One region of the Streptomyces sp. NPDC053541 genome, then DNA from elsewhere that is predicted to be linked to it. Evidence: riboswitches for the same ligand, from Rfam matches in the RefSeq annotation. Region 1 holds a riboswitch; each other region holds the start of a gene.

Region 1 (10,037 bases):
GACCTCACCGAGCGCACCGACGCGCTGCTCTCCCACTCCACCGCCGACGCCGTGTTCCTCGGCTGCCCGATGCGGCCCGAGGCCGCGGCGAAGGTCCGCGCCGACGGTGCGCTGGTCTTCCCGCCGGTGCCGGACCTCCCCTTCGACCCGTACCGGGCCCGGCTCTACTCCCCCGCCGAGCTGTACGAGGGGATCACCGGGCTCTCGTACGAGCAGACCCCGGACGCCCGCTCGTACGCCTGGTTCGGGCGCACCCGCGCGGACGGCGACATCTTCTCCTCGATGCTGCGCTCGCTGCACGACGACGCCATCTCGGACGCCCTCGACGAGGCGCTCGCGGGCGCGCGGGTGGTGGGCGTGATGGGCGGGCACGCGATGGTGCGCGGCGGCGCCGCGTACGCGGGCACGGCCCGGCTCGGCCGCGCGCTGACCCGGGCGGGCCTGACGGTGGCGACGGGCGGCGGCCCGGGCGCCATGGAGGCGGCGAACCTGGGCGCCTACGCGGCGCCGCTGCCCGACCCGGCGCTCGACGAGGCCCTGGAGCTGCTCGCCAAGGCCCCGTCCTTCACGCCGTCGGTCACCGACTGGGCGCGGGCCGCCTTCGAGGTACGGGCCCGGTGGCCGCACGGCGGCGACTCGGTCGGCATCCCCACCTGGTTCTACGGCCACGAGCCGCCGAACGCGTTCGCGACCCGGATCGGCAAGTACTTCGCCAACGCCACCCGCGAGGACGGGCTGCTCGCCCGCTCGACCGCGGGCGTGGTCTTCCTGCCGGGCGCGGCCGGCACGGTCCAGGAGATCTTCGACAACGCCACCCCGAACTACTACGCCTCCCGCGGCGCCCCGACCCCGATGGTCCTGGTCGACCGCTCCCACTGGACCACCCGCCTCCCGGCCTGGCCCCTGCTCGCCGCCCTCGCCGAGGACCGCCCGATGGCATCGCGGATCGCCCTGGTCGACTCGGTCGACGAGGTGCCCGGGACGCTGGAACGGCTCGCCGCCGCCCCGTAGTGGTGGTGTCCCGGAAGGCTGCGGGAAAACCGTTTGGCCCGGCGTGCCGCGTCGGGCACAATCCCCCGCGATGTACGGGGTGAGGGACGTGTTCGTGTGTGCCGGGTGCGGTGCGGAGCTGACCGTGCCGGTGGTGCGGGTGCCGTTGCCGGCCGGGGCGCACCTGTCGTACGGGCACGACGTGATGCCGCCGTTGATGGCGCCCGGCACCTATGCGGTGGATCCGGAGCCGTCGGGGCCGCCGTTCGGGCAGTGGGAGGAGCTCGGGGAGGCGGAGGCGGCGGCCCGTGGGCTGTTCGCGCCGGTGTATCCGGTGTCCTTCGGGGCGCGGGGGCGGGTGGTCGTGGCGCCGGGCGACGTGCGGGGCACGCGGCTGATCCCGGAGCACTCGGGGAACTCCTGTCTCGGCATGTGCGTGGGCGAGCGGCCCAGTATGGCGTGCGCGGGCTGCGGGGCGCTCGTGGCCTCGCGGGTGGACGACTGCGGGCTGTGGCAGGCGGTGTGGATCGAGCCGGACGCGGTGCGCCGGGTCCCCACCGGATGTCCCGCCCAGGACCGGGAGTTCGAGCCGCTGCCGCCGCTCGACCCGGGCGGCGGCTGGAGCGACGTGTGGCAGGACGCCACCGGCGCGGCCCTGGCGCACCTGCTCGTCGCCTCGGGCGGCGCCCCGCTCGCCCTGCCCGACGGCCTGCTCACCGAGGTGTTCGGCGCGCCGCTGGACGCCCTGCTGCCACCCGGCCCGCCGCCCCTGCGGGTGGGCCTCGCCGGCCCGGGGCTGCCCGACGACGGCCTGGACATCGCCCTCGTCCCGTACGACCGGGACACCGGCGGTCCCTGGCGACCGACGGGCGGCGCGGTGCCGGTGGCGCTGCCCGACGGCGTGTGGGCGCATCTCGCGCTGCCCGGCGAGACCCGGCCGATCCCCGCCTCGGGCACCCTCCCGGACGGCGTGCTGCGCGACGACTACCCGCTGCCGGACCACCCCTGGTACCGCTTCCGCCCGAACCACCAGGCCTTCCGCGCCACCCTGGCCCGGTGCCCCGAGGCCCGCGAGCCGTGGCTGCGGGCGCTGTTCGACCGCGGGTTCTAGGCGCCTTCCTCCAGCACGACCACGTCCTCCGCTCGGAACTCCACGTCCACCTCGGCGCCCTCCTCCGGCGCGTCCCGGAGGGTGAACTCGGCCTCCAGGGGCGGGCCTTCGGCCGGGCGGAGGGTGACGGCGACCCGGTCGCCGCGGAAGGTGCGGGTGGTGACCCGGCAGGCCAGGCCCTCGCCGGCCGGGACCGGGCGCAGGGCGGCGGGGCGGACCAGGAGGCGGCGCTCGCCCTGCGGCGAGCCGTCGGGGACCGGGATCTTGCCCCAGACGGTGTCGGCCGCGGCACCGGTGACGGTGGCCGGGACGACGTTGTCGAAGCCGAGGAAACGGGCGACGAACTCGGTGGCGGGGCGCCGCCACACCTCGACGGGCGTCCCGGACTGCGCGATCCGCCCCTCGTTCATGACCACGACCCGGTCGCCGAGGGCGAAGGCCTCGCCCTGGTCGTGCGTGACGGCCAGCACCGTCGTGCCCAACCGCCCGAACAGCGCCCGGAGTTCCACCACGAGCCGCTCCCGCAGGCCGCGGTCGAGCTGACCGAGCGGCTCGTCCAGCATCAGCAGCCGGGGCCGCGGCGCCAGCGCCCGGGCCAGCGCCACGCGCTGCTGCTCGCCGCCGGACAGCGCGGACACGGCCCGCCGCCCGGCGCCCGGCAGGCCGACCAGGTCGAGCAGCTCGGCGACCCGCGCGCCCTGCTCGCCCTTCGGGACGCCGTGCATGCGCAGCCCGAAGGCCACGTTCCCGGCCACGTCCCGCTGCGGGAACAGCTGGTGGTCCTGGAACATCAGGCCCAGCCCGCGCCGGTGCACCGGCACCCCCGCCTGGTCGGCGCCGCCGAGCAGCACCCGGCCGGCGTCCAGCGGCTGGAGCCCGGCGACCGCCCGCAGCAGCGTCGACTTGCCGCTGCCGCTCGGCCCGAGCACGCACACGATCTCGTGCTCGGCGACCTCCAGGTCCACCGCGTCGAGCACCGCCCGGTCCCCGAAGCGCACGGTCGCGCCGGTCAGCGACAGCATCAGAACTCCCCCGTGGTCCGGTCGGAGCGCAGCCGTTCGAGCAGCAGCAGGGACACCGCGCACACCACCATCAGAATCGTCGAAAGGGCCATCGCCTGGCCGTAGTTGAGCTCGCCGGGCCGGCCGAGCAGGCGGGCCACGGCGACCGGCAGGGTCGGGTTGTCGGGCCGCGCGATGAACACGGTCGCCCCGAACTCGCCGAGCGACACCGCGAACGCGAACCCGGCGGCGATCAGCAGCGCCCGCCGCACCAGCGGCAGGTCGACCTCCCGCCAGGCCCGCCAGGGCGAGGCCCCGAGCACGGCCGCCGCCTCCCGCAGCCGCTCGTCGACGGCCCGCAGCACGGGCAGCATGGTGCGCACCACGAACGGCACGCCGACCAGCGCCTGGGCGAGCGGGACGAGGATCCAGGAGGCCCGCAGGTCGAGCGGCGGCTCGTCGAGGGTGATGAGGAAGCCGAAGCCGACGGTCACCGCCGACACCCCGAGCGGCAGCATGAGCAGCGCGTCGAAGCCGCGCACCAGCCGGCCGGCCCGCCGGGTGAGCGCCGCCGCCGCGAGCCCGCCGATCAGCACGGCGATGCCGGTCGCGGCCAGCGCGTACCGCAGCGAGTTCACGATGGTGTCGGTGAGCGGCACGAGGAAGGTGCCGCCCTCGTCGACGTGCCCGAGCGCCCGGTAGTAGTCCAGGCCGTAGCCGTCGGGGGTGGCGAGCGAGCGCTCCACGAGGACGCCGAGCGGCGCGAGGATCAGCAGCGCGACGGACAGCAGCACCGCGCCGAGCAGCGCCCACTGGCCGGGGCCCTGCGGGCGGTGGGCGGTGCGCTCGGCCGGGACGAGGCGCAGCGCCGTCTCCCGGCGCCGTACGGTCCGGGCGTGCACGGCGAGGATCGCGCCGACGGCGACGAACTGCACCAGGGTGAGCACGGCGGCCGTGGACAGCTGGAGCCGGTCGGCGGTCTGCCGGTAGATCTCGGTCTCCAGGGTGGAGTACGCGGGGCCGCCGAGGATCTGCACGATGCCGAAGGAGCTCGCGGTGAACAGGAACACCATGAGCGCGGCGGCCGCCACGGACGGCCCGAGCGCGGGCAGCGTCACCGTCCGCCAGGCGCGCCACCGGGAGGCGCCGAGCACCCGGGCGGCCTCCTCCTGGCGCGGGTCGAGCTGCGACCAGAGGCCGCCGACGGTGCGGACGACGACCGCGTAGTTGAAGAAGACGTGCGCGAGGAGGATCGCCCACACCCCGGTGTCGAGCCGCAGCCCCCACCAGTCGTCGAGCAGCCCGCGCCGCCCCACGAGCGCCAGGAACGCGGTGCCGACCATCACCGTCGGCAGCACGAACGGGACCGTGACCACGGCCCGCAGCACCCGCTTGCCGGGGAAGTCGAAGCGGGCGAAGACGTACGCGCCGGGCAGGGCGACGAGCAGGGTGAGCGCCGTGGAGGCGAGTGCCTGCCACAGCGTGAACCACAGCACGTCGAGGATCTCCGGCCGGCCCAGCGTCTCGCCGAACCGCCCGAACTCCCACCGCCCGTCCGGCCTGAGCCCGCGCTCCACGATGGAGACGACGGGCCAGGCGAAGAACACGGCGAAGAACGCGACGGGCAGGAGCATCAGCCCGAGCCGCGTCGCGCTCCCCGCCGCGCCGCTCCGGCGCGTACGGCGGGCGACTACTTCAGGACGAGCGAGGTCCACTGCTGGATCCACTGGTCACGGTTCTCGGCGATCTTCTTCGGCTCCATGGTCTCGGGCTTGTCGATCACCACGCCGTGCTTCGTGAACAGCTCGGGGAGCGTCGCGTCGTTCGTCACCGGGTTGACGAACATCTGCAGCGGCATGTCGTCCTGGAACTTCTTCGAGAGGAGGAAGTCGATCAGCTTCTTGCCGCCCTCGGGGTTCTTCGCCCCGTTGAGCAGGCCCGCGAACTCGGTCTGCCGGAAGCAGGTGCCGGTGGACACGCCGGTCGGCGCGACCTTCGGCTGGGGCTCCGCGTACAGCACCTCGACCGGCGGGGAGGAGGCGTAGGACACGACGAGCGGGCGGTCGCCCTTGGCCTTCTTGCCGCCGGCCGAGCCGGAGAACTCCTGGTTGTAGGCGAGCTCCCAGCTGTCGACCGTCTTCACGCCGTTGGCCTTGAGCTTCTTCCAGTAGTCCTGCCACCCGGCGTCGCCGTACTTCGCGGCCGTGCCGAGCAGGAAGCCGAGGCCCGGGGAGGAGCGCTCCGGGTTCTCGGTGACGAGCAGGTTCTTGTACGCCGGCTTCGCGAGGTCGTCGAAGCTCTGCGGCGGCGCCAGCTTCTTGTCGGCGAAGTACTGCTTGTCGTAGTTGACGCAGATGTCGCCGGAGTCGATCGGGGTGACCCGGTGCTCCTTGTCGAGCTGGAGCGCGGCCGGGACCCGGTCCAGGCCGTGGGCCTCGTACGGGACGAAGATGCCGTTGTCGAGGGCGCGGGACAGCAGCGTGTTGTCCACGCCGAAGAAGACGTCGCCCTGCGGGGAGCCCTTGGTGAGGATCTCCTTGTTGACGGCCTCGCCGGCGTCGCCGCTCTTGAGGACCTTGACCGTGAGGCCGGTCTGGCGGGTGAACTCCGCCAGCACCTCCTTGGAGGCGTTGAAGGAGTCGTGGCTGACCAGCGTCACCGTCTTCGGCATCGGCCGGTCGGTCTTGCCGGCCGCGTCCCGCACGTCGTCGGTGCCGCAGGCGGCGAGGGTGGCGACGCCGAGCGCCGCGACGAGCGCGGCGGCGGCTGCCTTCTGGGTGTTCACGTGAATGTCCTCCTGGTGGTGCCAGGAAGAGACGCGGCCCTGCCCGCGTCCGGCGGGACCGGGCGCGGGCAGGGCGCAACAGCTCGAGTTACGACCGAACTTCCTACCCAGAATGACCTGGGCGAGGTTCAGAGGGTCTGCGGTCTTCGTGCTCGTCGACAAGCCGGTGCGTGTCGACAGGCCGGTCACCGCACTCTCAGCGCTGTGGCGCTCCCCTGTCGGAATATGAAGATGTGTTCGAGCTCAGAGTACAAGGTCAGCGCTCGGCGGCGGCCAGCTGTCCACAGGCGCCGTCGATCTCCTGACCGCGCGTGTCACGCACGGTGACCGGCACGCCGTGGGCGGCGATCGCCTCGACGAAGGCCTTCTCGTCCTCCGGACGGGACGCCGTCCACTTCGAGCCGGGCGTCGGGTTCAGCGGGATCAGGTTCACGTGCACCCGCTTCCCCTTCAGCAGCCGGCCCAGCAGGTCGCCCCGCCACGCCTGGTCGTTGATGTCCCGGATGAGCGCGTACTCGATGGACACCCGGCGGCCCGACTTCTCCGCGTACTCCCAGGCGGCGTCCAGCACCTCCCGCACCTTCCAGCGGGTGTTCACCGGCACCAGGGTGTCGCGCAGCTCGTCGTCCGGCGCGTGCAGCGAGACCGCGAGCCGGCACTTGAAGCCCTCGTCGGCGAAGCGCAGCATCGCCGGCACCAGACCGACCGTCGAGACCGTGATCCCGCGCTGCGACAGGCCGAGGCCGTCCGGCTCCGGGTCGGTGAGCCGGCGGATCGCGCCGACGACCCGCTTGTAGTTCGCCAGCGGCTCGCCCATCCCCATGAACACGATGTTCGACAGGCGCGCCGGGCCGCCCGGCACCTCGCCGTCGCGCAGCGCGCGCATCCCGTCGACGATCTGGTGCACGATCTCGGCCGTCGACAGGTTCCGGTCCAGACCGGCCTGCCCGGTGGCGCAGAACGGGCAGTTCATGCCGCAGCCGGCCTGCGACGAGATGCACATCGTCACCCGGTCCGGATAGCGCATCAGCACCGACTCCACGAGGGTGCCGTCGTGCAGCCGCCACAGCGTCTTGCGGGTGGTGTCGTCGTCGCACGAGATGTGCCGCACCACCGACATCAGATCGGGCAGCAGCTCCCCGGCCAGCTTCTCGCGCGACGCGGCGGGGATGTCGGTCCACTCCGCCGGGTCGTGCGCGTAGCGCGCGAAGTAGTGGGTGGACAGCTGCTTGGCGCGAAACGGCTTCTCGCCGATCGCGGCGACCGCCTCCTTGCGCTCGGCGGGCGAGAGGTCGGCGAGGTGCCGCGGGGGCTGCTTGGCTCCGCGCGGGGCGACGAAAGTGAGTTCTCCGGGCTTGGGCATGGTCCTACCAGTGTCGCAGACCGCGGGCGGTGTGCCGGCGCCGAAGGCGGCCGGCGGTCACGGCCGTGACCGGCCGGGCTGGGTCCGGGGGATCCGGGAGGTGAAGAAGAGCGCCACGACGGACGCGCCGGCGAGGATGGCGAGGGCCGCGCGCAGGCCGTCGAGACGGGCGGCGGCGTTCGCGTCGAGGGCGGCGTCCGCGACCGCGGGGTCGGCGCCCGCCTCGTCCAGTGCTTCGGTGAGCTGGGCGTCCGAGAGGAACGGGATGCCGCTCTGGAGCTCCACGGAGGCCCGGCTCTTCACCTCGGCGGGGATCGCCGGGTTCTGGTCGACGCTCGTCAGGAACGACGACGTGAGCACGGCGATCATGATCGACCCGGCGAGCGCCGTGCCGATGGAGGCACCGAGGTTGGTGACGGAGTTCTGCAGACCGCCGACCTGGGCGCTCTCCTCGTCGGGGACGGCGGAGACGGTGACCGACCCCAGCTGGGACGCCAGCGCGCCCATGCCGAGCCCGATGAGCAGCAGCGGCAGGGTGACGACCTCCGCCCCCGCGTCCGCGTCCAGGGCGGCCATCAGCACGACCGCCCCCGCGAGCAGCGCGAACACGCCGAGCCGCACCACCCGGCGCGGGGAGACGTCGGGGAAGAAGCGCGGGATCAGCAGCGCGGCCGCGAGCAGGGTCACCGACAGCGGCAGGATGTGGGCGCCGGTCGACAGCGCCGACAGGCCGAGGGCCACGGAGAGGTAGAGCGGGACGAGGAAGAACACGCCCATCTGCACCAGGTACTGGAAGAAGAACATGGTCAGCCCGCCGGTCAGCTGCCGGTTCCGCAGCATCGCCGGATCCACCAGCGGGTCCCCGCCGCCGCGGGCGAGCCGGGCCTCCCAGCGCAGGAAGAACCAGAGGAGCAGCAGACCGGCGAGCACCAGCCACACGGTCGGCGAGACGCCGAGCCAGGCGGGCGCGTCGGGCTTGGGCCGCACCCAGCCCCACGCGCCGGCCCGCAGGACGCCGTAGACGAAGGCCCCCAGACCGGCGGCGGACAGGAACGCCCCGACCAGGTCGAGCCGCGGCGGCTCGGTGATCGGCGCGTCGGCGATGCGGCGGGCGACGACGAGGATCACGAGGACGAGCAGCACCTCACCGGCGAAGACCCACCGCCAGGAGAAGTAGGTCGTGGCGAGACCGCCGATCAGCGGTCCGAGCGCGATGGCCACGGCACCGGCGGCCGCCACCGCGCCGTACGCGGCGGGGCGCCGCTCCGTCGGGAAGTTCCCGGCCACCAGCGCCACGATCGCGGGCATGATGAGCGCCGCGCCGACACCCTCCAGGAACGACCAGCCGATCAGCAGGAGGGTCAGGTTCGGCGCGAGGGCCGTGGTGAGCGATCCGCAGCCGTACACGAGGCAGCCGATCATGAAGGCGCGTTTGCGGCCGATCAGCGCCCCGACCGTGCCGCCGGGAATCATCAGCATCGCCATCACCAGCGTGTACGCGGTGATCGCTCCCTGGATCCCGGTGACCGTGGTCCCCACGTCCTCGGCGACCGTCGCGATGGACACGTTCATGACGGAGCTGTCGAGCGCCATCAGGAACTGCCCGGCCGCCAGGGTCAGCAGGACGCCACCGGCCCCGGCCGGCTTCAGGTCCGGATCCGCCTTCGCTTTCATGGTCCGATGCCTGCCCTCGCGGACCCGCCGGGGCGACGGCCCCGCCGCCGACGTCCCCCGCTCGGCGTACGCAGAAGGGCCCGCCGCCCCGGGGGGACGTCGGGCCCTTCGACAACGAACTCCGCGACACGCGCGACCACACGGCCGCACGAGCTGCCGGCTTCTCCGGCTTCCCGGTCGGCCGGAACCGGCCCCGGCCTGCCGGACCGGAACCCGCCTGCCCGGACGAGCCGGTCAGGCGCTGCCGACGAAGACCACCATCAGCAGCCACACCACCGGCGCCGTCGGCAGCAGCGAGTCCAGCCGGTCCATGATGCCGCCGTGGCCCGGCAGCAGCGTGCCCATGTCCTTGATGCCGAGGTCCCGCTTGATCATCGACTCGCCCAGGTCGCCCAGGGTCGCGCTGGCCGCGACCGCGAGGCCGAGCAGCAGGCCCTGCCACCAGGTGCCGTCGTCGATCAGGAACTCCATGCACAGCGCGCCCGCCGCCATCGCGAACGCCACCGCGCCGAGCAGGCCCTCGCGGGTCTTGCCGGGGCTGATCCGCGGCGCCAGCTTGTGCTTCCCGAAGCGCCAGCCCACCGCGTACGCCCCGGTGTCGGACACCACCGTGAGCAGCAGGAAGGTCAGCACCCGCTGCGGGCCGTCGTCCGCGGTCAGCAGCAGCGCCACGAACGTCGCCAGGAACGGCACGTAGAACGCGGCGAACACGCCCGCCGTGACGTCCTTCAGATATCCCTCGGGGGGCTCCGTCATCCGCCACACGAGGACGGCGAGCGCGGTCAGCGCCATCGCCACCCACGCGCCCTCCGGGCCGCGCACGTAGCCGGCGACGACCATCGCCGCGCCGCCGACCGCGAGCGGCACCAGCGGCGCCTTGACGGCCTTGCGCTCCCGCAGCCGCGAGGTCAGCTCCCACAGGCCCACGACCACGGCGACCGCTATCACGCCGACGAAGGCCGGCTTCCAGATGAACAGCGACGCGATGATCACCGCGCCGAGCCCCAGGCCGACCCCTATCGCCGCACCCAGGTCACGGCCCGCGCTCTTCTTCTGCCGCGGCTGCTGCCGGGGCGAGGGAGCGGGCGGAGGCTGGGAGGGGCTGGACATGGG
Region 2 (10,037 bases), on a different contig from region 1:
ACCTCCAGCGCGATCGCCGAGTCGGGGCTGCGCTCGGTGCCCGGCTCCGGGTCGGTCCCGATCACGGCGCCCTGGGCCACCGAGTCGCTGAAGGAGTACGTCACGACGCCGGGCGCGAGGCCCTCCTCGGCCAGCACCTTCTTCGCCTCGGCGAGCGGGGTGCCCTTCAGGTTGGGCACCTTCACGACCCGCGGGCCGCGGGACAGGGTGAGGGTCACCGCGCCGTTGCCGCGGATCCGCTCGCCCGGGCCCGGGTCGACGGCCATGACCGTGCCCCGCTCGTACACGTCGCTGAACGCGCGCTTGGTCGAGGCCACCTCGAGGCCCGCGTCCGCGAGGCGCTTCGTGGCCTGCGCCTCGGTCTGGCCGAGGACGGCCGGGACCCGGGTGAACTGGCCCGAGTTGATGTACCAGACGCCGGCGCCGAGGCCGAGGGCCAGCAGCACGGCGGCGACGATCAGCAGCGGGCCGCGCGGTGGCCGGCGGCGGGCCGCCCCGCCCGCGCCGGGCCGGCCGGGCGGGGCCGTCGGCGTCGGCTCGGGGGCCGGCAGCAGGCTGGTGTGCTCGACCGGCATCCGGTCCGCAGCGGACGCCACCGGCATGTGCTCGACCGGCAGCGGCCGGACCCGCGGGATCACGCTGGTGCGGTCCTCCGGGCCGGCGCCCTCGGCGGCCGGCCGGGCGAGCGGCGGCTCGGCGTCCAGCTGCTCCTCGCTGAGCGCGGCGCGCGCCTCGCGGGCCTGTGCGAGCAGCGCGACCGCGTCGTGCGGGCGGACCTCGGGGTTGCGGGCGGTGGCGCTCGCCACCAGCTCGTCCAGCTCGACCGCGAGGCCGGGCACGGCGGCGGAGGGCGCGGGCACGTCGGTGTTGAGGTGCTGGTAGAGCACCTGGGCCGGGGTGTCCCCGGAGTGCGGCTTGGCGCCGGTCAGCATCTCGTAGAGGACGACCCCGCACGCGTACACGTCGGCCCGGGTGTCGGCGGTGCCGTGCTCGATCTGCTCCGGGGCCAGGTAGGACACGGTGCCGAGGACGGCGCCGGTGGTGTCGGTGGCCGAGCCCACGGCACGGACCAGGCCGAAGTCGGCGACCTTCACCCGGCCGTCGTCCCCTATCAGGACGTTCTCCGGCTTCATGTCGCGGTGCACGAACCCGGCGCGGTGCGCGGCGCCGAGCGCGGCGAGCACCGGTTCCAGGACGTCCAGGGCCGCCCGCGGGCGCAGCGCCCCGCGCTCGCGCAGCACGTCGCGCAGGGTGCAGCCGGCCACGTACTCCATCGCGAGATAGACGTACGCGCCGTCCGCGCCCTGGTCGAAGACGCCGACGACATTGGGGTGGGAGAGCCGCGCCACCGACTTGGCCTCGCGCATGAAGCGCTCCACGAAGGCCGCGTCGGTGGCGAGGTCGGGGTGCATCACCTTGAGCGCGAGCTCCCGGTCGAGCCGGGTGTCGACGGCCCGGTAGACCGTGGCCATCCCGCCGACGGCGATGCGCGCGTCGACGCGGTAGCGGCCGTCGAGCAGCCGCCCGACGAGGGGGTCCTGAAGGGTCGTGTCCACGGCGACGAGTCTACGAGCCGCCGCCCGCGGCCCCTCCCGTACGGCCCCGACTGCAGCGCACCTGTGACGCACCCCCGTCGGCGCGGCGCGGTCAGAACGCGGGGCGCTCCGGGTCGAGCCGGGCCAGGCCGTCCTGCGGCGAGGAGGCCTCCGCGAAGTGGCGGCGCGGGATGCGGCCCGCCCGGTGTGCCAGCCGGCCCGCCTCGACGGCGTGCTTCATGGCGGCGGCCATGAGGACCGGTTCCTGGGCGCGGGTGACCGCCGAGGCGAGCATGACCGCCGAGCAGCCCAGCTCCATCGCGAGCGCCGCGTCGGAGGCGGTGCCGGCGCCCGCGTCGAGGATCACCGGCACCCCGGCCCGCTCGGTGATCAGCTGGAAGTTGTGCGGGTTGCGGATGCCGAGGCCGGAGCCGATCGGCGAGCCGAGCGGCATGATCGCGGCGCAGCCCACGTCCTCCAGCTTGCGGGCGAGGACCGGGTCGTCGTTGGTGTACGGCAGGACCGTGAAGCCCTCGTCGACCAGGGTCTCCGCCGCGTCGAGCAGCTCCACGGGGTCCGGCAGCAGGGTCCGCTCGTCGGCGATGACCTCCAGCTTGACCCAGGCGGTGCCGAGCGCCTCGCGGGCGAGCCGCGCGGTCAGCACCGCCTCGCCGGCGGTGAAGCAGCCGGCCGTGTTGGGCAGCACCCGGATGCCGAGCTTCTGCAGGACCGAGAGCACCGAGCCGCGCACCCCGGGGTCCAGGCGGCGCATGGCGACGGTGGTGAGCTCCGTGCCGCTGGCGACCAGCGCGCGTTCGAGCACGTCGAGGCTGGGCGCCCCGCCGGTGCCCATGATCAGGCGGGAGGAGAAGTCGGTGCCGCCGAGGGCGAAGACGTCGTCGGACATCGTGCTCAGCCTCCCTGCACCGCGGTCAGCACCTCGACCCGGTCGCCGTCGGCGAGCGCCGTCGCGGCCCACTGGCTGCGCGGGACGACCGTCTCGTTGACGGCGGCGGCCACTCCGGAGGGGGCGGTGGTGAGGGTGGCGACCAGGGCGTCGAGGGCCAGGCCGGGGGAGAGCTCTCGCGGCTCTCCGTTCACGGACACGTTCATGCGTGCTCCAGGTGTACGGGGGAGAAGCGGCGGGCGGTGAAGGCGCGGGCCTCGTCCGGCAGCGCGCCGGTGGTCAGGGCCTCGGCCATGACGTCGCCGGTGACGGGGGTGAGCAGCACCCCGTTGCGGTAGTGGCCGGTGGCCAGCTGGAGGCCGGGCAGGGCGCTCGGGCCGAGCAGCGGCGCGTTGTCGGGGGAGCCGGGGCGCAGCCCGGCGCGGGTCTCGGTGAGCGGCAGCTCGGTGATGCCGGGGACCAGCTCGTGCGCGTCGCGCAGCAGCTCGTAGACCCCGCCGGCGGTCACCGTGGTGTCCCAGCCGAGCTCCTCGCTGGTGGCGCCGACGACCAGCTCGCCGTTCTCGCGCGGGACGAGGTAGACGTGGCTGCCGCGGACCACGGCCCGGACGGTCCGGGACAGGAAGGGCGCGTACGCGGGCGGCACCCGCAGCCGCAGCACCTGGCCCTTGACCGGACGCACCGGCGGCAGCACCTCGGACGGCACGCCGTCGAGCCGGCCGCTCAGGCTGCCGGCGGCCAGCACCACCTGGTCGGCGGCGATCCGGGTGCCGTCCGCGAGGACCGCGCCGGCCGCCCGGTCCCGGTGCACCGTGAGGCGCTCGGCGCGGGTCCGGCGCAGCGCCACCCCGGCCCGCTCGCAGGCCGTGACCAGCGCGTCGGCGAGCCGGCGCGGGTCGACCTGGTGGTCGCCGTCCACCCGCAGCCCGCCGCGCACGCCGGGGGCCAGCAGGGGCTCCAGGCGGCGGCAGTCGCGCCCGCTGAGCCACTCGGAGGCGAGCCCGCAGCGGGTCTGCAGGGCGTGCAGCTCGCGCAGGTGGGCCCGGTCGTCGGCGTCCAGGGCGACCGCGAGGGTGCCGCAGGCGCGGTAGCCGACCTCGTGCCCGGTGGCCTCGGCGAGCTCGGCGACGAAGGCCGGATAGCGGCGGGCGGAGGCGAGGTTGAGGCCGAGCAGGGTCTCCTCGCCGTAGTGGAGCTCCGTGACGGCGGCGAGCATCCCGGCCGCCACCCGGGCGGCGCCGCCGCCCGGTTCGGGGTCGGCCACGGCGACCCGCAGGCCGCGCTGGGCCGCCCGCCAGGCCGTGACCAGGCCGATGACGCCGCCCCCGACGACGAGGACGTCGTGCGTCTCGTCGACCGCGGACGTGCTGGATGTGCCGGATGAACCGGATGTACGCGACATGGGCGTCCAGCCCCTCCCTTCGCCGGCATGACCCGGATCAGGTTCGTACGGTCGGAGGCCGGCCAGCCTCCCTCTCAGCCCGGTGCGTCCGGGCTCCCGCGAGTGCTTCGTGCCCGCCAGACTAACGGCAGGGCGCGGACCCCCGCAGGGGCCCTCCCTTCCTGACGGTCCGTCAGGTGCGTAAGGTGGTCGGGTGAGCGAGCAGAAGCAGACACCGTCCTCGACCGAACGGCGCGTCGTGATCGCCGGCGCGGGAATGGCGGGCGTCCAGACCGCCGTCGCCCTGCGCGAACAGGGCTTCACCGGCCCCGTCACCCTCATCGGCGCCGAACCCCACCAGCCCTACGACCGGCCCCCGCTGTCCAAGGCCGTGCTGCTCGGCAAGGCCGAGGACTCCGCCTTCGACGTCGACTTCACCGCCCTCGACATCGACCTCCGGCTCGGCGTCGAGGTCACCGCCCTGCGCGCCGCCGACCACGAGGTCGACACCGAGCACGGCCCCGTGCCCTACGACGTCCTCGTCGTCGCCACCGGCGCCCACCCGCTCACCCTGCCCGGCTCCGAAGGCGTCCCCGGCGTCCACCTGCTGCGCACCCTCGACGACGCCGTCCGCCTCGGCCCCGTCCTGGAGCGCCGCCACGACGTCGTGGTCGTCGGCGCCGGCTGGATCGGCGCCGAGTTCGCCACCGCCGCCCGCGAGGCCGGCTGCGCCGTCACCGTCGTCGAGGCCGCCGACCGCCCCCTCGCCGGCGCCCTGCCCGCCGAGGTCACCGCCCCCATGCGCGCCTGGTACGCCGAGAGCGGCGCCGACCTGCTCACCGGCGCCCGCGTGGCCCATCTGGCCCCCGGCGAGGTGCGGCTCTCCGACGGGCGCGTCCTGCCCGCCGACGCCGTCGTCGTCGGCATCGGCGCCCGCCCCGCCACCGACTGGCTGACCGGCTCCGGCGCAGCCCTCGACCCCGGTGGCGCGCTCACCGCCGACGACCGGCTGCGCACCTCCCTGCCCGACGTGTACGCGGTCGGCGACTGCGCCTCCTTCCCCTCCGCCCGCTACGGCGAGCGGCTCCTCGTGCACCACTGGGACAACGCCCTCCAGGGCCCCCGCACCGTGGCCGCCGACATCCTCGGCGCCGCGCCCGAACCGTACGACCCCGTCCCGTACTTCTGGTCCGAGCAGTTCGGGCGCTTCGTCCAGTACGCCGGGCACCACGGCGCCGCCGACACCCTGCTGTGGCGCGGCGACCCCGCGGACGCGGCCTGGTCCGTGCTCTGGCTGCGCGAGGGGACCCCGGTCGCCCTGCTCGCCGTCGGCCGCCCCCGCGACCTGGCCCAGGGCCGCCGGCTGATCGAGCAGCGCGTCCCGGTCGACCCGGCGCGGGCCGCCGACCCCGCCGTACCCCTGAAGGCGGCGGTCCGATAGGGCTCGACTACCGGCTGTCAGTCCGGGATGGCAGGCTTGTCCCGTGACCGAGATTGACGCAAAGACCGATGCTCTCGTCCCCGACTGGCTCTACCTCCCGGACATCGCGGAGATGCTCGACGTCGAGGTGACGCGCGTGCGGCAGCTGGTGAAGGAGGGCCAGCTCATCGCCGTGCGCCGCGAGGTGCGCCCCGGCGAGAAGATCCTCCAGGTGCCGGCCGCCTTCATCCAGGGCGACAAGGTCGTCAAGGGCCTGGTCGGCACGCTGACGCTGCTGCGGGACGACGGCTTCACGGACGAGGAGATGCTGGAGTGGCTCTTCACCCCGGATCCCTCCCTGCCCGGCACCCCGGCGCAGGCGCTCAACGAGAACCGCGGCACGGAGGTGAAGCGCCGCGCGCAGGCGCTCGCGGTCTGACCCGTTAGGGTCCCCAGGCACGCACGCACCGAAGACACCACCAGCGGTGCCGGGCCGGCCGGCCCCACCGGCCGGCCCGGCACCGGCACCACCCGACGGGGGGAACCCAATGTCCACGCCTCGCGAGCGGCTCGCCGACGCCCGCCTCTACCTGTGCACCGACGCCCGTGGGCGCCAGGGCGACCTGCCCGAGTTCCTCGACGCGGTGCTCTCCTCCGGCGTCGACATCGTGCAGCTGCGCGACAAGGGCATGGAGGCGGCCGAGGAGCTGGAGCACCTCGCCGTGTTCGCCGAGGCCTGCCGCCGGCACGGCAAGCTCCTCGCCGTCAACGACCGGGCCGACGTCGCCCACGCCATCGGCTCCGACGTGCTGCACCTCGGCCAGGGCGACCTGCCGGTGCCCGCCGCCCGCGCGATCCTCGGCGCGGACGTCCTCATCGGGCGCTCCTGCCACGCCGAGGCCGAGGTCGACGCGGCCGCCGCCGAGCCCGGCGTGGACTACTTCTGCACCGGCCCCTGCTGGCCCACCCCCACCAAGCCCGGGCGGCACGCCCCCGGCCTCGGCCTGGTCCGGCACGCCGCCGGCCTCGCCCAGGACCGCCCCTGGTTCGCCATCGGCGGCATCGACGAGACCAACCTCGACGAGGTCCTGGACGCCGGCGCCCGCCGGATCGTCGTGGTCCGCGCGATCACCGAGGCCGCCGACCCGGCCGCCGCCGCGGCCGCCCTCGCCAAGCGAGTCCGCGAGCGCCTGGCCTGACCGGGCCGTTCCGGACGACCCGGCGTGTCCGGAAACGTGTCCACAGGGCGGACGCTGCTTCACCGCTCTTCTGGACTCCGTCTAACCTGCCCGTATGGCCCTTGGAACCGCTTCCGTCCGCTCGGACCGCGCACGCACCGTGCGCGACATCCTCGCCTCCGGGGAGACCTCGTACTCGTTCGAGTTCTTCGCGCCCCGGACCGAGAAGAGCGAGCAGAGCCTCTGGAACGCCATGCGCCGGATCGAGGCGGTCGCACCCAGCTTCGTGTCCGTGACCTACGGCGCCGGCGGCTCCACCCGCGGCGGCACCGTCAAGGCCACCCAGAAGATCGCCTCCGACACGACCCTCACCCCGGTCGCCCACCTCACCGCCGTCGACCACTCGGTCGCCGAACTGCGCAACATCCTCGGCCAGTACGCCGACGCCGGCATCCGCAACATGCTCGCCGTGCGCGGCGACCCGCCGGGCGACCCGCTCGGCGAGTGGGTAGCCCACCCCGAGGGCGTGCGCTACGCCGCCGACCTCGTGCGGCTGATCAAGGAGTCCGGCGACTTCTGCGTGGGCGTCGCCGCCTTCCCCGAGATGCACCCGCGCTCCGAGGACTGGGACACCGACGTCCGGCACTTCGTGGACAAGTGCCGGGCCGGCGCCGACTACGCGATCACCCAGATGTTCTTCGACCCAGAGGCCTATCTGCGGCTGCGCGACAGCGTGCAGAAGGCCGGCTGCGAGACCCCGATCATCCCCGAGGTCATGCCCGTGGTCAGCGTGAAGACCCTGGACCGGCTGCCCACCCTGAGCAACGCCGTCTTCCCCGCGGACGTGAAAGAACGGATCCTCGCCGTCAAGGACGATCCGGCCGCTGTACGCTCCATGGGCATCGAGTTCGCGACGGAGTTCTGCGCGCGGCTGCTGTCCGAGGGTGTCCCCGGGCTGCACTTCATCACGCTGAACAACTCCAGGGCGACGCTCGAGATCTACGAGAATCTCGGACTGCACCAGCAGTCGTGACCGGCCACAGCCGCCCCGACCCGCGGCGGAGGCCGTAGGAGAGGGGCGGGCATGGGGTGGACGGTCCTCTACATCGCGTTCGGCGTGGTCGCGCTGTGGCTCCTCGGTGAGGTGCTGCTCCAGTACAAGGCGCGACTGCGCTGGCGGCTGCTCGCCTTCGCCGGGTTCCTCGGCGTCGTCATCGGCGTCCTGATCCCGTCGACCGTGGTGATCGTCATCGGCGCGGGCGTCTTCGCCGTCGGCCAGACCTATGTGACGCTCTCCTTCCGGCGCGGCTTCTCCACCGGCTGGGCCCTCGGCGGCAACCCCGGTGCGAGCCGCCGCCGCAGGTCCGCCAAGGCCGCCGAGCGCAAGACCGGCCCGACCCTGGAGGTCACCGACCTCAGCTACGACGAGGGCCACGACCGGGACCCGGAGGACCGGGAGCAGGGCGGCTACGGCGATCCGGCCGGGCACGCCGCCGATCCGGCCGCCGTGTACGAGCCCGAGCCGATGCCCGAGGACACCGGGCAGTACGGCGTCTACGGCACCTCCTACGACCAGCAGCAGCCGTACGCCGACCCGTACGCGGCCCCCTACGCCGCCGGCTACGACCAGCAGCAGCCCGTCTACGACTACGGCACCGGCGACCAGCAGAGTTACGCGGCCTACTCCGACCCGTACATCGGCGGCCAGCAGTACGCGGCCACCGGCCCGTACGACGGCGGCTACCAGCAGCCGTACGCCGACCCGTACGCCCCCTCGTACACCTACGACACCCCGCCCGGCGGCGTCTGGGTCCCGCAGCAGCGGGACACCGAGCAGGACCCGCACTACCAGGACCAGCAGGGTTACTACGGCAACGGCGGGGACCACCAGCAGTACCGCTGACCCCGCCGCCGGGGCCGGCCGCTCACTGCGAGCCGCGGAAGTCCGCGCCCTCCACGATCAGCCCGGCCACCAGGGCCCCGGACATCCCGGCGTGGGCGAGCCCGCCGCCGGGGTGGGCCCAGCCGCCGGCGAAGTGGAGGCCGGTGAGCGGGGAGACGTTGGCCGCCGGGAGGTACCGCCCGCCCGCCCCGGCCAGCGCGGGACCGGGCACCTCGGCGACGCCGGTGTCGTGCAGCGTGTCGTCCGGGGTGCGCACGTGCCGCCAGAGCAGCCGGTCCGCGAGCCCCGGCACCGCCCGCCCGGCCGCCTCGACCATCCGGCCGGCGAAGGACTCCCCGTACGGGCCGGGGCCCGTCCGCACGGTCGCCGTGACCGTCACCGACTCGTACGCACCGTCCGGGCGCAGCGCCGGGTCGTCCGGCCGGAGCACGGTCACCGTCGGCAGGTCGGCGGAGGCGTGCACGACGGTCCGGTGGACCGCGTCCGCCTCCCGGGCCCCGCGCAGCGCCAGACAGACCGTCACCCGGCCCGTGCCGGGGGCCTGGTCGCCCAGCCGGTCACCGCCGCGCCCGCCGGCCACGACCTGGTCGCGGCGGAGCGCCGGCACCGGCGCCCCGGACACCACGTGATCGGCCTCGACCGTCTCGCCCCCGGCGAGCCGGACGCCGGCCGCCCGACCGTCCTTCTCCACGACCTCCACGACGGGCGCGTCGAACACGAACTCCACCCGCCGCTTCCGGCACCGCTCGTACACCGCGTCCGCCAGCGCCCGCAGGCCCCCGGCCACGTACCAGCTGCCGAAGGTCTGCTCCATGTACGGCAGGACGGCCGCCGACGCCGGGGCCGTCGCCGGGTCGAATCCGTAGCTCCACGCGTACGAGTCGAGCAGCGCGACGAGCCGCGGGTCGCGCAGCTCACGCGCCCCGACCTGCGCGAGCGTCGTCGTCGGGCGGCGCAGCAGGCCCGCCTTCAGGGCCGGGTACGGCTCGCGGGCGAGCGGGGCCGGGTCGGCCGGCTGCGGCTCCTCCAGGAGCGGGCGCCGGGTCCGGTCCCAGGCCTCGCGGGCCCGCACCAGGAAGTCGCCCCAGCGCTCGCCCGCGCCGGCGCCGAGCGCGGCGTCCAGGGCGGCGACCGTGCCCGCCCGCGAGGCGTTCGGCAGGTCGACGCGGGTGCCGTCCGCGAAGACGTGGCGGGCCGCCGGATCGACCTGCGTCAGCGCGACGCACTCCTCGAGCGGCTCCTTGCCCGTCTTCACGAACAGGTCCCGGTAGACGGCGGGCAGGTGCAGCAGCCCAGGGCCGGTGTCGAACGCGAAGCCGTCGCGCTCGAAGCGCCCGACCGCGCCGCCGTACGTCGACGTCTTCTCGTACACCGTCACCGCGTGCCCGGCGACCGCCAGTCGCGCGGCCGCCGCCATGGCGCCCAGACCCGCGCCGATCACCACAATCCTTGCCATGTCAGGGACCCTATAGGTCCCCGCCGACGGCTCAGCGGGAAGGCGGGTGCGCCTGGGCGGCCGCCAGCCGCTTCTCCTCCCGGCGCTGCGCCCTGCGCCGCCAGAACCGCCGGATCCGGTGGGCGAGGAAGGCCAGTATCACCAGGCCCAGCACCAGCAGCGTCGCCGCGATCACCGCGGCGGCGACCGGGTGGAAGATCGCGAAGGTGACGATCGCGGCGACACCGAGGTCCTCCGCCGTGGACACCACGATGTTG
Region 3 (10,037 bases), on a different contig from region 1:
GCCGCCCTAGCATCGAGGTGTCGGGCGCAGCGGGCCCCGGCGGACTGGGCGGCGCGGCCTCTTCGGGCGCGCACTCTGCGGAGATGAGGTAAGCGCAATGGCGGTGAAGGAGATTCTCGCGGGGATGCCGTGGTGGGTGAAGTGGATCGCCATACCCGTCATCGCACTCGTCGTCTTCGGCGGTCTGATCACCAGTGTCCTGAGCTTCGTGATCGGTCTGCTCTTCAAGGTGCTGGTGTTCGTGGCCCTGGTCGGCGGACTCATTTACGTGGTCCGCAAGTTCACGGCCTCGTCCGGCTCGCGCGGCGACTGGTAGCCGCCCCGGCACCTGGTGTCCGCCGGCGGCCGACGTGCCGACGGGCCCCGTTTATCACGTGTTACCCGTCGGTATGGAAGCCTCGCCGGTCATTAGCCCGGCAGAGGGAACGCGCAGGTGGAAACCGGGTGGCCCCCTGAGGCTGCCATTAGAGTGGCAGACCTCTGCCGCCCCGGGAACCACAGGCGTAGGCCTCCGCACACGACCAGCGCGATCCTGTCTGTCCCCGGACGGGTCCGCCACCGGACCCCACCGGTCCCAGGTCGCGGTGGGCGCGCGGGGGCGGCCCCCGCGGGCGGGTGCGACGCACCCGTCGACACGCCTGGGGGTGACCTTTGGCCACTGCTTCGCAGCCCGCTGCACCAACCCTGATCGGTTCGGTACAGCGGGCGCTGAGACTTCTGGAGGCCGTGGGCTCCCACGAGGACGGGGCCCCGGCCAAACAGCTCGCGCGCGAGGCGGGACTCCCGCTTCCCACCGCGTACCACCTGCTCCGCACCCTGACGCACGAGGGCTATCTGCGCCGCGAGAAGGGTGTGTTCGTCTTCGGTGACGCCGCCGGCCGTCTGGTCGGCGGCGGAGTTGTGCAGAATCGTCGCACCAAGATCGAGAACTCTCTCGCGCACTGGCGGGACGCCATCGGCGTGCCCGTCTACTTCGCGATCTACCGCGAGGGCGAGATCGAGCTCGTCGCCGTCGCCGACACCCCGGCCGCGCCCGCCGTGGAGGAGTGGGCGGACTTCCGGGAGACCGGTCACGCGCACGCGATCGGGCAGTGCCTGCTCAGTCAACTGGATCTGAAGAGCCGTCAAGACCACCTCGACCGACACCCGGTGGAAGCCCTCACGCCGTATACGGTGCGTAATCGACGTGCCCTTTTGGACCGTTTGGGCGGTATGGGGCGAATGGAGCCCCTGGTGGAGCGTCAGGAATATGCGCTCGGCACAGTCTGCGCCGCGATCCCCATCACCGCGGGCTCCACGGCGGCCGCGATGGCGATTTCACTCCCGCTTCACCAGGAAGAACGGTTGCTCCCCGCTATCGCGCGGCTACAGAATGAGATCGGAAAGCTCTTCAGTTCACTCGCGTTCTCTATCAGTATCTGAAAAATCACTCCTTGTGATCTGCTAGCGCTTACAGCACGATTGCGTCAAGAGGGCCATGGGGGATCATTCCTGGCCGTTTCGACCACAGCTTTCAGCAGCGCGTTTCACACAACTGCTCATCTACTGCGGGGTACATGATGCGAGAGACGGTTCAGGCCGAGGTCTTGATGAGCTTCCTCGTCTCCGAGGAGCTCTCCTTCAGGATCCCGGTGGAACTGCGATACGAGACCCGCGATCCCTACGCGGTGCGGATGACGTTCCACCTTCCCGGAGACGCGCCGGTGACCTGGGCCTTCGGCCGGGAACTGCTGCTCGACGGGATCAACCGGCCGAGCGGGGACGGGGACGTGCACATCGCACCCACCGACCCCGAGGGCCTGTCCGACGTGATGATCCGTCTCCAGGTCGGCGGCGACCGCGCGCTGTTCCGCGCGAGCGCGCCGCCGCTGGTCGCCTTCCTCGACCGCACGGACAAGCTCGTGCCGCTCGGTCAGGAGCGCACGCTGGGCGACTTCGAGGACAACCTGGAGGCCGCGCTCGGTCGGATCCTCGCCGAGGAGAACGCGGGCTGACGGACGGGGCGGCGGAGCCGGCGCCTCCGGCTCACACCCCGTACGTACCCAGGCGCACGCCGCGGCACACCCGCCCGGCGCATGTTCCGGCGCGCGCCCCGATGCCCGCTCCCGTACGGGTCAGCGCCCACCCGGCCCGTACGCCCGTCCAACCCGTAGGCCGGTCCAACCCGTACGCCCTCCCGACCCCGTACCCCTCTCCCTGCCCCGCTCACTTCGCGCGGCGGCGACGGCCGCCGCCTCCGGCGCCACGGGCGGCGGCCGGGGCGCCGGTGCCCGGGCGGTCCGCCGAGACCACCAGGGCGGCGAGGCCGGTGGTGATCGGTACGGAGGCGACCAGGCCGATCGAGCCGACCAGGGTGCGGACGATCTCCTCCGCGACCAACTCGCTGTTGGCGACCGTGCCGACGCTGCTCTGCGCGATGGAGAAGAGCAGGAGCAGCGGCAGGGCGGCGCCGGCGTAGGCGAGGACCAGGGTGTTCACCACCGAGGCGATGTGGTCGCGGCCGATCCGGATCGCGGCCCGGTAGAGCCGCCGCGGTCCCATCTCCGGGTCGGCCTGGTGGAGTTCCCAGACCGCGGAGGTCTGGGTGACGGTCACGTCGTCGAGCACGCCGAGCGAGCCGATGATGATCCCGGCGAGCAGCAGACCGGACATGTCGATCTCTGGGTAGAGCCCGTGGATGAGACCGGTGTTGTCGTCGGTGTTGCCGCTGAGCGAGGCCCAGCCGACGAAGAACGAGCCGAGCAGACCGATCAACAACAGGGACACGAGCGTGCCGAGCACCGCCACCGAGGTGCGGGCCGACAGGCCGTGGCACATGTAGAGCGCGATCAGCATGATGGCGCTCGACCCGACGACGGCCACGACCAGCGGATTCGAGCCCTCGAGGATCGCCGGCAGGATGAACAGGGTCAGCACCAGGAAGCTGATGGCGAGCGCGATCAGGGCCATCACACCGCGCATCCGCCCCACGACCACCACGGCGAGCGCGAAGATGCCGGCGAGCACCGCGATCGGCACCTTCCGGTTCACGTCGGTCACCGAGTACTGCAGGTCGCGCGGGGCGTCGGGGGCGTAGGCGACCACCACGCCCTGTCCCTCGTCGAGTTGGCGGGGCGCGTCCGGCTGCACGACCTCCACGAAGGTGCGGCCCTTGTGCGGGCCGGTGGTGACCTCGACGGTGGCCTTCTCGCACTGCCCCTGCTGCCCGTTGACCGCCTCGCGCCCCTGCGGGGTGGAGGTGTCGCCGGTCGGCGGGACCTGCGCGGCGTTCACGTCCTTGCAGTCGACGCGCTCGACGGCGACCACCTTGCCCTGCTCGGTCTGCCGGTCGAAGCCGACGCCGGTGCGCTCGTGCGCGGGTGCGCCGCCCGGCCACAGGACGACGAGACCGACCACGACGGCGGTGGCGAACGGGATCAGGACGGCCGCGATGACCTTGCGCAGATGCCGGGATACGGGCGCGGCCGGACCGTGGCCGTGCGCATGGGAGTGCCCATGGCCGGGCTCGTGGCCGCCGTGCGGTGCGGGGGTCTGCTCGGAGGAAGTCACCGCCCGATCATCGCAAGAACGTCGATACCCCCACTGTTCAGCACGCCAGGGATGACGCTAGCGTGGTGACGCCTTTGCACACGCGGGAGCTCGGAGCACCGGGCTGAGAGGGCGCTGACGATCAGCTGCGCCGACCGCCGAACCTGTTACCGGGTAATGCCGGCGTAGGGAGATCGGTCTCATGACCATTCAGGATGCACACACGCCTGCCTCCGACCAGAACGACGGCCGGAACGACGGCCAGGGCGAGCGCACGCCGGGCTGGCACAAGGGATACGTCGAGGGCTCCCGCCCCGACATCCGGGTGCCCGTCCGGCAGGTGCACCTCACCAACGGCAAGGACGTGACGCTCTACGACACGTCCGGCCCGTACACCGACCCGACCGTCGAGACGGACGTCAGGCGGGGTCTGCCGCCGCTGCGCGAGAACTGGATCATCGCGCGCGGGGACACCGAGGAGTACCCGGGCCGTCCGGTCCGGCCCGAGGACGACGGCATCAAGCACACCTCGCCGCGCGGCGGCGGGCTGAAGAACCTCGACGCCGTCTTCCCCGGCCGCCCGCGGCTGCCCCGCCGAGGCCGCGACGGCCAGGCCGTGACGCAGCTCGCGTACGCCCGCCGGGGCGAGATCACCCCGGAGATGGAGTACGTCGCGATCCGTGAGAACGTCTCCCCCGAGGTCGTACGGGAAGAGATCGCGGCGGGCCGCGCGGTGCTGCCGGCGAACGTCAACCACCCGGAGATCGAGCCGATGATCATCGGCAAGCGGTTCCTGGTGAAGGTCAACGCCAACATCGGCAACTCCGCGGTCACCTCCTCCATCGAGGAGGAGGTGGAGAAGATGACCTGGGCGACCACCTGGGGCGCCGACACGGTCATGGACCTGTCCACCGGCCGCAACATCCACACCACGCGCGAGTGGGTGCTGCGCAACTCCCCCGTGCCGATCGGCACCGTGCCGCTCTACCAGGCCCTGGAGAAGGTCGACGGCAAGGCCGAGGAGCTGACCTGGGAGATCTACAAGGACACGGTCATCGAGCAGGCCGAGCAGGGCGTCGACTACATGACGGTGCACGCCGGCGTGCTGCTGCCGTACGTGCCGCTGACCGCCCGCCGCAAGACCGGCATCGTCTCGCGCGGCGGCTCGATCATGGCCGCGTGGTGCCTCGCGCACCACAAGGAGAACTTCCTCTACACGCACTTCGAGGAGCTCTGCGAGATCCTCGCGGCCTACGACGTCACGTACTCGCTCGGCGACGGCCTGCGGCCCGGCTCGATCGCGGACGCCAACGACGCGGCGCAGTTCGCGGAGCTGAAGACGCTGGGCGAGCTGAACACCATCGCCAAGCGCCACAACGTGCAGACGATGATCGAGGGCCCGGGCCACGTCCCGATGCACAAGATCAAGGAGAACATCGACCTCCAGCAGGAGATCTGCGAGGAGGCGCCGTTCTACACGCTCGGCCCGCTGACCACGGACGTCGCCCCGGCGTACGACCACATCACCTCGGGCATCGGCGCGGCGATGATCGCCTGGTGGGGCACGGCGATGCTCTGCTACGTCACGCCCAAGGAGCACCTGGGCCTGCCGAACAAGGACGACGTCAAGACCGGCGTGATCACCTACAAGATCGCGGCCCACGCGGCGGACCTGGCCAAGGGCCACCCGGGCGCGCAGGAGTGGGACGACGCGCTGTCCGACGCGCGCTTCGAGTTCCGCTGGGAGGACCAGTTCAACCTGGCCATGGACCCGGTGACGGCCCGTGAGTTCCACGACGAGACGCTGCCGGCGGAGCCCGCGAAGACGGCGCACTTCTGCTCCATGTGCGGGCCGAAGTTCTGCTCGATGAAGATCTCCCAGGACATCCGCCGTGAGCACGGCGGCGACCTGAAGGCGGAGGAGATCGAGGCGGGCATGGCCGAGAAGTCGGCCGAGTTCGCCGCCGCCGGCAACCGGGTCTACCTGCCGCTGGCGGACTGAGGCAAGGGGGAGGCGAGGCTCCGCCGTGCCGGAGCCTCGCCGTTCCTGAGGCTTCGCCGTTCCTGAGGCTTCGCCTTCCCGAGGCTTCGCCGGTTCCGGAGCCTCGCCGTTCCCGGGCCGCGCTCTCGGAACGCCGCTACGGTCTCCTCGTACACGGGTACGAATCGGAGGCAGGGGTGGGTTCGACGGTGGAGCGTGGCGAGGGCTCGGGCGGCGTCGAGGTGGCGTACGGCGAGGGCTGGGACCTGGGGACGCGGAGCCTGTGGCGGCCGCTGACCGCGCGGGCGGCGGCGGACCGGGACGCGGCCGGGTTGCCGTACGTCGCGGTGTACCGGCGCGCGGGGCTGCCGCTGGAGGTGCGGCTGACCTCCTGGCGGGAGCACTTCGCGGGCGTGTGGGCGTACGACGAACAGGGCCGCCGCTGTCGCCGCCTCGACCTGCGACTGCTCGACGGCGACCGGCTGCTGCGGCACCGGGAGACGCGGTGGACGTACCCGGACGGGGCGGCGCCCGAGTTCGACGAGGGCTGCGAGCAGCGCACGGTGACGCTGTATCCGGACGGGCGCACGCGGGACGAGCACGTGCGGCCGGGCCGAGGGATCTTCGTGACCTCGGCCGACGTGCCGGAGGAGGCGCGCCGCCTGGACCGGCCGGCCTTCGGGGCCTGGCCGTTGCTCTCGGTGGCACCCGGGACGCCGGTCCGCACGGTGGAGCCGGAGCGGGCGCCCGAGCGGGGTGCGGAGCAGGACGGGGATCCGGAGGAGCTGTGGCGGGCGCCGCGAGCCGGCGGACCCGCCTGCGTGGACGAGCTGTTCCGGGCGGGCACGCGGCTCGCGACCGGCTACTACCCCGAGGTGACCGTGCTCGCGCCCGTCGAGCGGGGCACCCTGCGGATCCCCAGCGGCCGGCTGGCGATCGACGCGCCCGACAACTTCGACGCCGGCCCGGAGCTCGTGGTCCCCGTACCGCCGGGGGAGTACGTGCTGGAGGAGGCGCAGGTGTCCGTCGGCTACGACTGCGAGTGGTCGCGCGGCTGGGTGACCCGCACCTCGACCCCCGCCGTGCGCGTGCGGATCGGCGAAGCCGCCGTGGCGTCCTGGGAGATGGTGCTCGGGAAGGACCACGACCCCCGGCTGCTCGGCGACGGCGAGGTGTACGGCTTCGGCACGGACGGGGCGAGCGGCTGCTTCGCCGACGCCGGGTCCTGGCCGGTCCTGAAGGGCCTCTTCGAGCGGGCCCTGGTCCACGGCGACGAGCGGGCGGGGGAGCACGTCGAGGACTCCATGTACTTCCTGCGCACCACCGATCCGGCGGCGGGCGGTGGCACGGGCGCCGACCTGGCGGCCTTCTACACCACCGGGGACGGCGTCTGGCCGGCCTGGGCCGGGCGGTCGGTGGAGGGTGATCTCGTGGCGGTCGTCGTGGTCGGCGACCACGACTTCACGTCCGGCGTGAAGGTCCTCGCGGAGCCGGCCGGCTGAGGTCAGTCGGACCGCGGCTCCGGCGCGCCGAAGCCGGGGCCGGTGAAGTCCGGGCCGCTGAAGCCGACCTTGGGGATGCGGCCGGCGGGCGGGCCCTGGCCCGGCGACGGGGGCGGAGCCGGGGACGGGGCGGGGGCTGCCGCGAGGGCGGTGCGGAGGAAGGGGAGCACGCCGCGGGTCAGGAGGGCGGCGCGCCAGGCCTCCCGGGCACGGGACAGTTCGTCGTCGGGGGCCTCGGCCGGAACCTCCGTGGCGCTGTTGCGGCGGGCGGTGACGAGCAGGCCGGCGCCCGCCCACAGCAGTCCGGCCGCGGCGACGACGCCGAAGAAGAGGCCCGCGGTGAGCAGCGCGTCGGCGAAGGCCGGGGCCGGGTCGAGCATCCTGAGGAGGCCGCCGACCAGCAGGAAGATGACCGCGGCGGTGCCCGCGAGGAGCGGGGCGAGGACGGTCACGACGGCGACGAGGCCCGCTCCGCCGGGCCCGGCGGCCAGCACCTCGGCGGCGTCCGGCACGGCGGAGGTGGCCCGCACCTGTTCGCGGAACTGCTCGCGGACCTTCACGAAGTGGTCGTACTCGGCCGCGGCGGCGGTGGTGATGAGCGCGGTCGCGTTCAGGGCCATCGCGCGCAGCTGGGCCGTGCTGAGCCGGGTCCCGGCCCCGGCGAGGTCCGGGTGGGCGTGCGCGTTGCGCAGTGCGTCGTCGAGGACCCGCTCGTACTCGGCGCGGTCCTCGGTCAGCAGGTGCGGAGCCACGTTCATGTGCATCCCCCGATGCTCCGTGGGCGCCGGAACCGGCCGTGGCGGACGGCGGGTGCGGCGAAAACGGAGGAGAGCCTGCTACGGATGAGCCGATGGTAGGGCGGCACCGGCACGTGGTGACAGGGTGTTTCGGGAAATCGACTTCCCCGGATGCGGAGTGTTATGCGTCAGGCGGGCAGCGGGAGTTGGACGACCAGCAGCTTTCCGGCCATGGTCACTCCGCCGTCCATCGCGATGGCCAGCCCGTCCGCGTAGACGTGCGGGCCGTCCACGACCGGGCGCTCGCCCTCCTCGCCGTCCTCCGTGCCGACCTGGCCGAGGAGGTACGGGATGGGGCTGTGGCCGTGCACGATCCGGCTTCCGCCGTAGGTGCCGAGCAGCTCCTGCACGGCGTGCGGGCCGGCGGCCTCGTCACGGAACGCGAAGCGCTTGGTGAACTTCCGGAAGAGGTCCCACACCTCGTCCGCGTCGTTGCGGTTGAGGATTTCGTGGACCTTGTCGTTGACGTCCTCGACGGTCTGCCCGTACTCCAGGTACGCGGTGGTGTCCGAGTGCAGGAGCAGGTGCCCGTCCTCCTCCACCACGGCGTCCAGCCGGGACATCCACTGCAGGTGCATGTCCTGGAGGCGGTCCATGTCGTGCTTCTGGCCGCCGTTGAGCAGCCAGGCGGCCTGGAAGGTGGCGGTGCCGGCGCCGGAGTTGACCGGGGTGTCGCCGAAGCGCTTGGCGCCGATGAGCAGCAGCTCGTGATTGCCCATCAGGGCCTTGCAGTAGCCGCCGGCGGCGGCCGCCTCGGCGGACAGGCGCATCACGAGGTCGATCACGCCGATGCCGTCCGGCCCGCGGTCGGTGAAGTCGCCGAGGAACCACAGGCGGGCGTTGCCGGCGGCCCAGTGGCCGTGCTCGTCGATGAGGCCCTGGGCGCGCAGCGCCTCCAGGAGCTCGTCCAGATAGCCGTGGACGTCGCCCACGACGTAGAGCGGGCCACGGCCGTCGGGCGTGGTGGGGACGGGGCGGGGCGCCGTGGCGACCGGCACCTGGAGGGTGTCGCCGCGGTTGATGACCGGCAGGTCGCGCTCGGTGGGCGTGTAGCCCTCGGGCGGCTCGTCGTCCGGGTAGGCGTTGCCGGGGTGCCCGGAGGGCGCGGGGGTTGTGTAGGAGGGGTCGTACGCCGCCCGGGCCGCGGGCGCGACGGAGCCGAGGTGCAACGTGGCGTCGGCGGGTGCGGGAACGGCCGCGGGTGCGGGGGCGGCGGTGGGCGCGGGTGCGGCGGTGGGCGCCGGGGCGGGGGCGGTCGCCGGCGGTGCGGGCGCGTCGGCGGGGAACGGCTCGGTGGTGTGGCCCTGGACGGGCACCCGCGCGTACGGAGGTACACGGAAGTCACGCAACGTCGCCGTGCGCACCACGGGTTCCTGCCCGGCCCCCTGTGTCATCGACCCCTCCACCACCGTCGCGATGCCCTGCACATCGCGGACCGGTCCTGGTCGGGGTGGTCCGCGGTGTCGTCCGCCCATCATAGGAATGAGGGTCCTCCTGTGTGACGCACCAGGGGTGGTGAATCCGGGTCCACTCCGGGTTCACCGGTGGTTTCGCCCGAATTGGGAAGGTCCAGGCCAGGGAAGGGACCGGGGCGCGCCGAGGTTTGCCCCCGGACCGCTCCAGAGATGCGGCCCCCGCCCCGCACCTCCGCACCCCGTCCCCGGGTCCCCCGCCCCCCGTCCCGGCCGGGTCCCCGTCCCCGTGTCCCCCGTTCCGGTCACGCGCCGCCGCCGCTCCCCCGGGTCAGTCCTTCGAGGGAGAGCGCGGCGGGCTGACCGTCGTCCGGGGCGAGCGGCGCTGCGAGGAGGTGCGGACGATCAGCTCCGTCGGTATCACCTGCTCGACCGGGCCGTCCGTCTCGATGCCCTCGATGGCGTCGATGAGCAGCTGCACCACGGCGGTGCCGATGCGGCGCGGCTTGAGCGAGAGGGTGGTGATCGGCGGCTCGGTGTTGGCGTAGACGGTGGACTCGCTGCAGCACACGAGCAGCAGGTCGTCCGGGACCCGCAGGCCGTAGCGGCGGGCCGCCGCGAGCAGGTCGGTGCCGTTGGGGTCGAAGAGCCCGTAGACGGCGTCCGGGCGGTCGGGCCGGGCGAGGAGCCGGTCGGCGGCGACGGCCCCCGCGCAGGGGTCGTGCGCCGGGTAGGCCTCGTAGACCGGGTCCTGGCCGACCCGCTCGCACCAGTTGAGGTAGGCGGTGGTGGACAGGCGGGTGTAGGTGTCGGTGGT

Evidence for each region. A riboswitch is a leader RNA that binds a small molecule or an ion and turns the genes downstream of it on or off. The one in region 1 is predicted to bind thiamine pyrophosphate.
Region 2: another riboswitch for thiamine pyrophosphate. It lies ahead of thiO (glycine oxidase ThiO); the one in region 1 lies ahead of ACIGW2_RS06835 (thiamine ABC transporter substrate-binding protein).
Region 3: another riboswitch for thiamine pyrophosphate. It lies ahead of thiC (phosphomethylpyrimidine synthase ThiC); the one in region 1 lies ahead of ACIGW2_RS06835 (thiamine ABC transporter substrate-binding protein).

What each region holds. Positions count from the first base shown of each region.
Region 1 covers NZ_JBITXM010000002.1:605,929-615,965, reverse strand. Annotated here, with positions in the region: gene ACIGW2_RS06855 (LOG family protein) at 1-1,011, shown strand, start outside; gene ACIGW2_RS06850 (hypothetical protein) at 1,082-2,101, shown strand; gene ACIGW2_RS06845 (ABC transporter ATP-binding protein) at 2,098-3,123, opposite strand; gene ACIGW2_RS06840 (ABC transporter permease) at 3,123-4,736, opposite strand; gene ACIGW2_RS06835 (thiamine ABC transporter substrate-binding protein) at 4,793-5,887, opposite strand; TPP riboswitch at 5,970-6,114, opposite strand; gene rlmN (23S rRNA (adenine(2503)-C(2))-methyltransferase RlmN) at 6,144-7,250, opposite strand; gene ACIGW2_RS06825 (MFS transporter) at 7,308-8,924, opposite strand; gene ACIGW2_RS06820 (phosphatidate cytidylyltransferase) at 9,159-10,037, opposite strand, start outside.
Region 2 covers NZ_JBITXM010000006.1:353,664-363,700, reverse strand. Annotated here, with positions in the region: gene pknB (Stk1 family PASTA domain-containing Ser/Thr kinase) at 1-1,556, opposite strand, end outside; gene ACIGW2_RS18085 (thiazole synthase) at 1,648-2,442, opposite strand; gene thiS (sulfur carrier protein ThiS) at 2,448-2,648, opposite strand; gene thiO (glycine oxidase ThiO) at 2,645-3,844, opposite strand; TPP riboswitch at 3,842-3,954, opposite strand; gene ACIGW2_RS18070 (FAD-dependent oxidoreductase) at 4,038-5,264, shown strand; gene ACIGW2_RS18065 (Rv2175c family DNA-binding protein) at 5,308-5,682, shown strand; gene thiE (thiamine phosphate synthase) at 5,792-6,442, shown strand; gene metF (methylenetetrahydrofolate reductase [NAD(P)H]) at 6,537-7,454, shown strand; gene ACIGW2_RS18050 (hypothetical protein) at 7,506-8,324, shown strand; gene ACIGW2_RS18045 (phytoene desaturase family protein) at 8,347-9,780, opposite strand; gene ACIGW2_RS18040 (DUF4126 domain-containing protein) at 9,812-10,037, opposite strand, start outside.
Region 3 covers NZ_JBITXM010000004.1:470,986-481,022, forward strand. Annotated here, with positions in the region: gene ACIGW2_RS12735 (DUF5326 family protein) at 98-316, shown strand; gene ACIGW2_RS12740 (IclR family transcriptional regulator) at 652-1,422, shown strand; gene ACIGW2_RS12745 (SsgA family sporulation/cell division regulator) at 1,560-1,994, shown strand; gene ACIGW2_RS12750 (YibE/F family protein) at 2,206-3,549, opposite strand; TPP riboswitch at 3,622-3,737, shown strand; gene thiC (phosphomethylpyrimidine synthase ThiC) at 3,731-5,530, shown strand; gene ACIGW2_RS12760 (DUF4241 domain-containing protein) at 5,707-7,011, shown strand; gene ACIGW2_RS12765 (hypothetical protein) at 7,014-7,775, opposite strand; gene ACIGW2_RS12770 (metallophosphoesterase) at 7,937-9,202, opposite strand; gene ACIGW2_RS12775 (LacI family DNA-binding transcriptional regulator) at 9,552-10,037, opposite strand, start outside.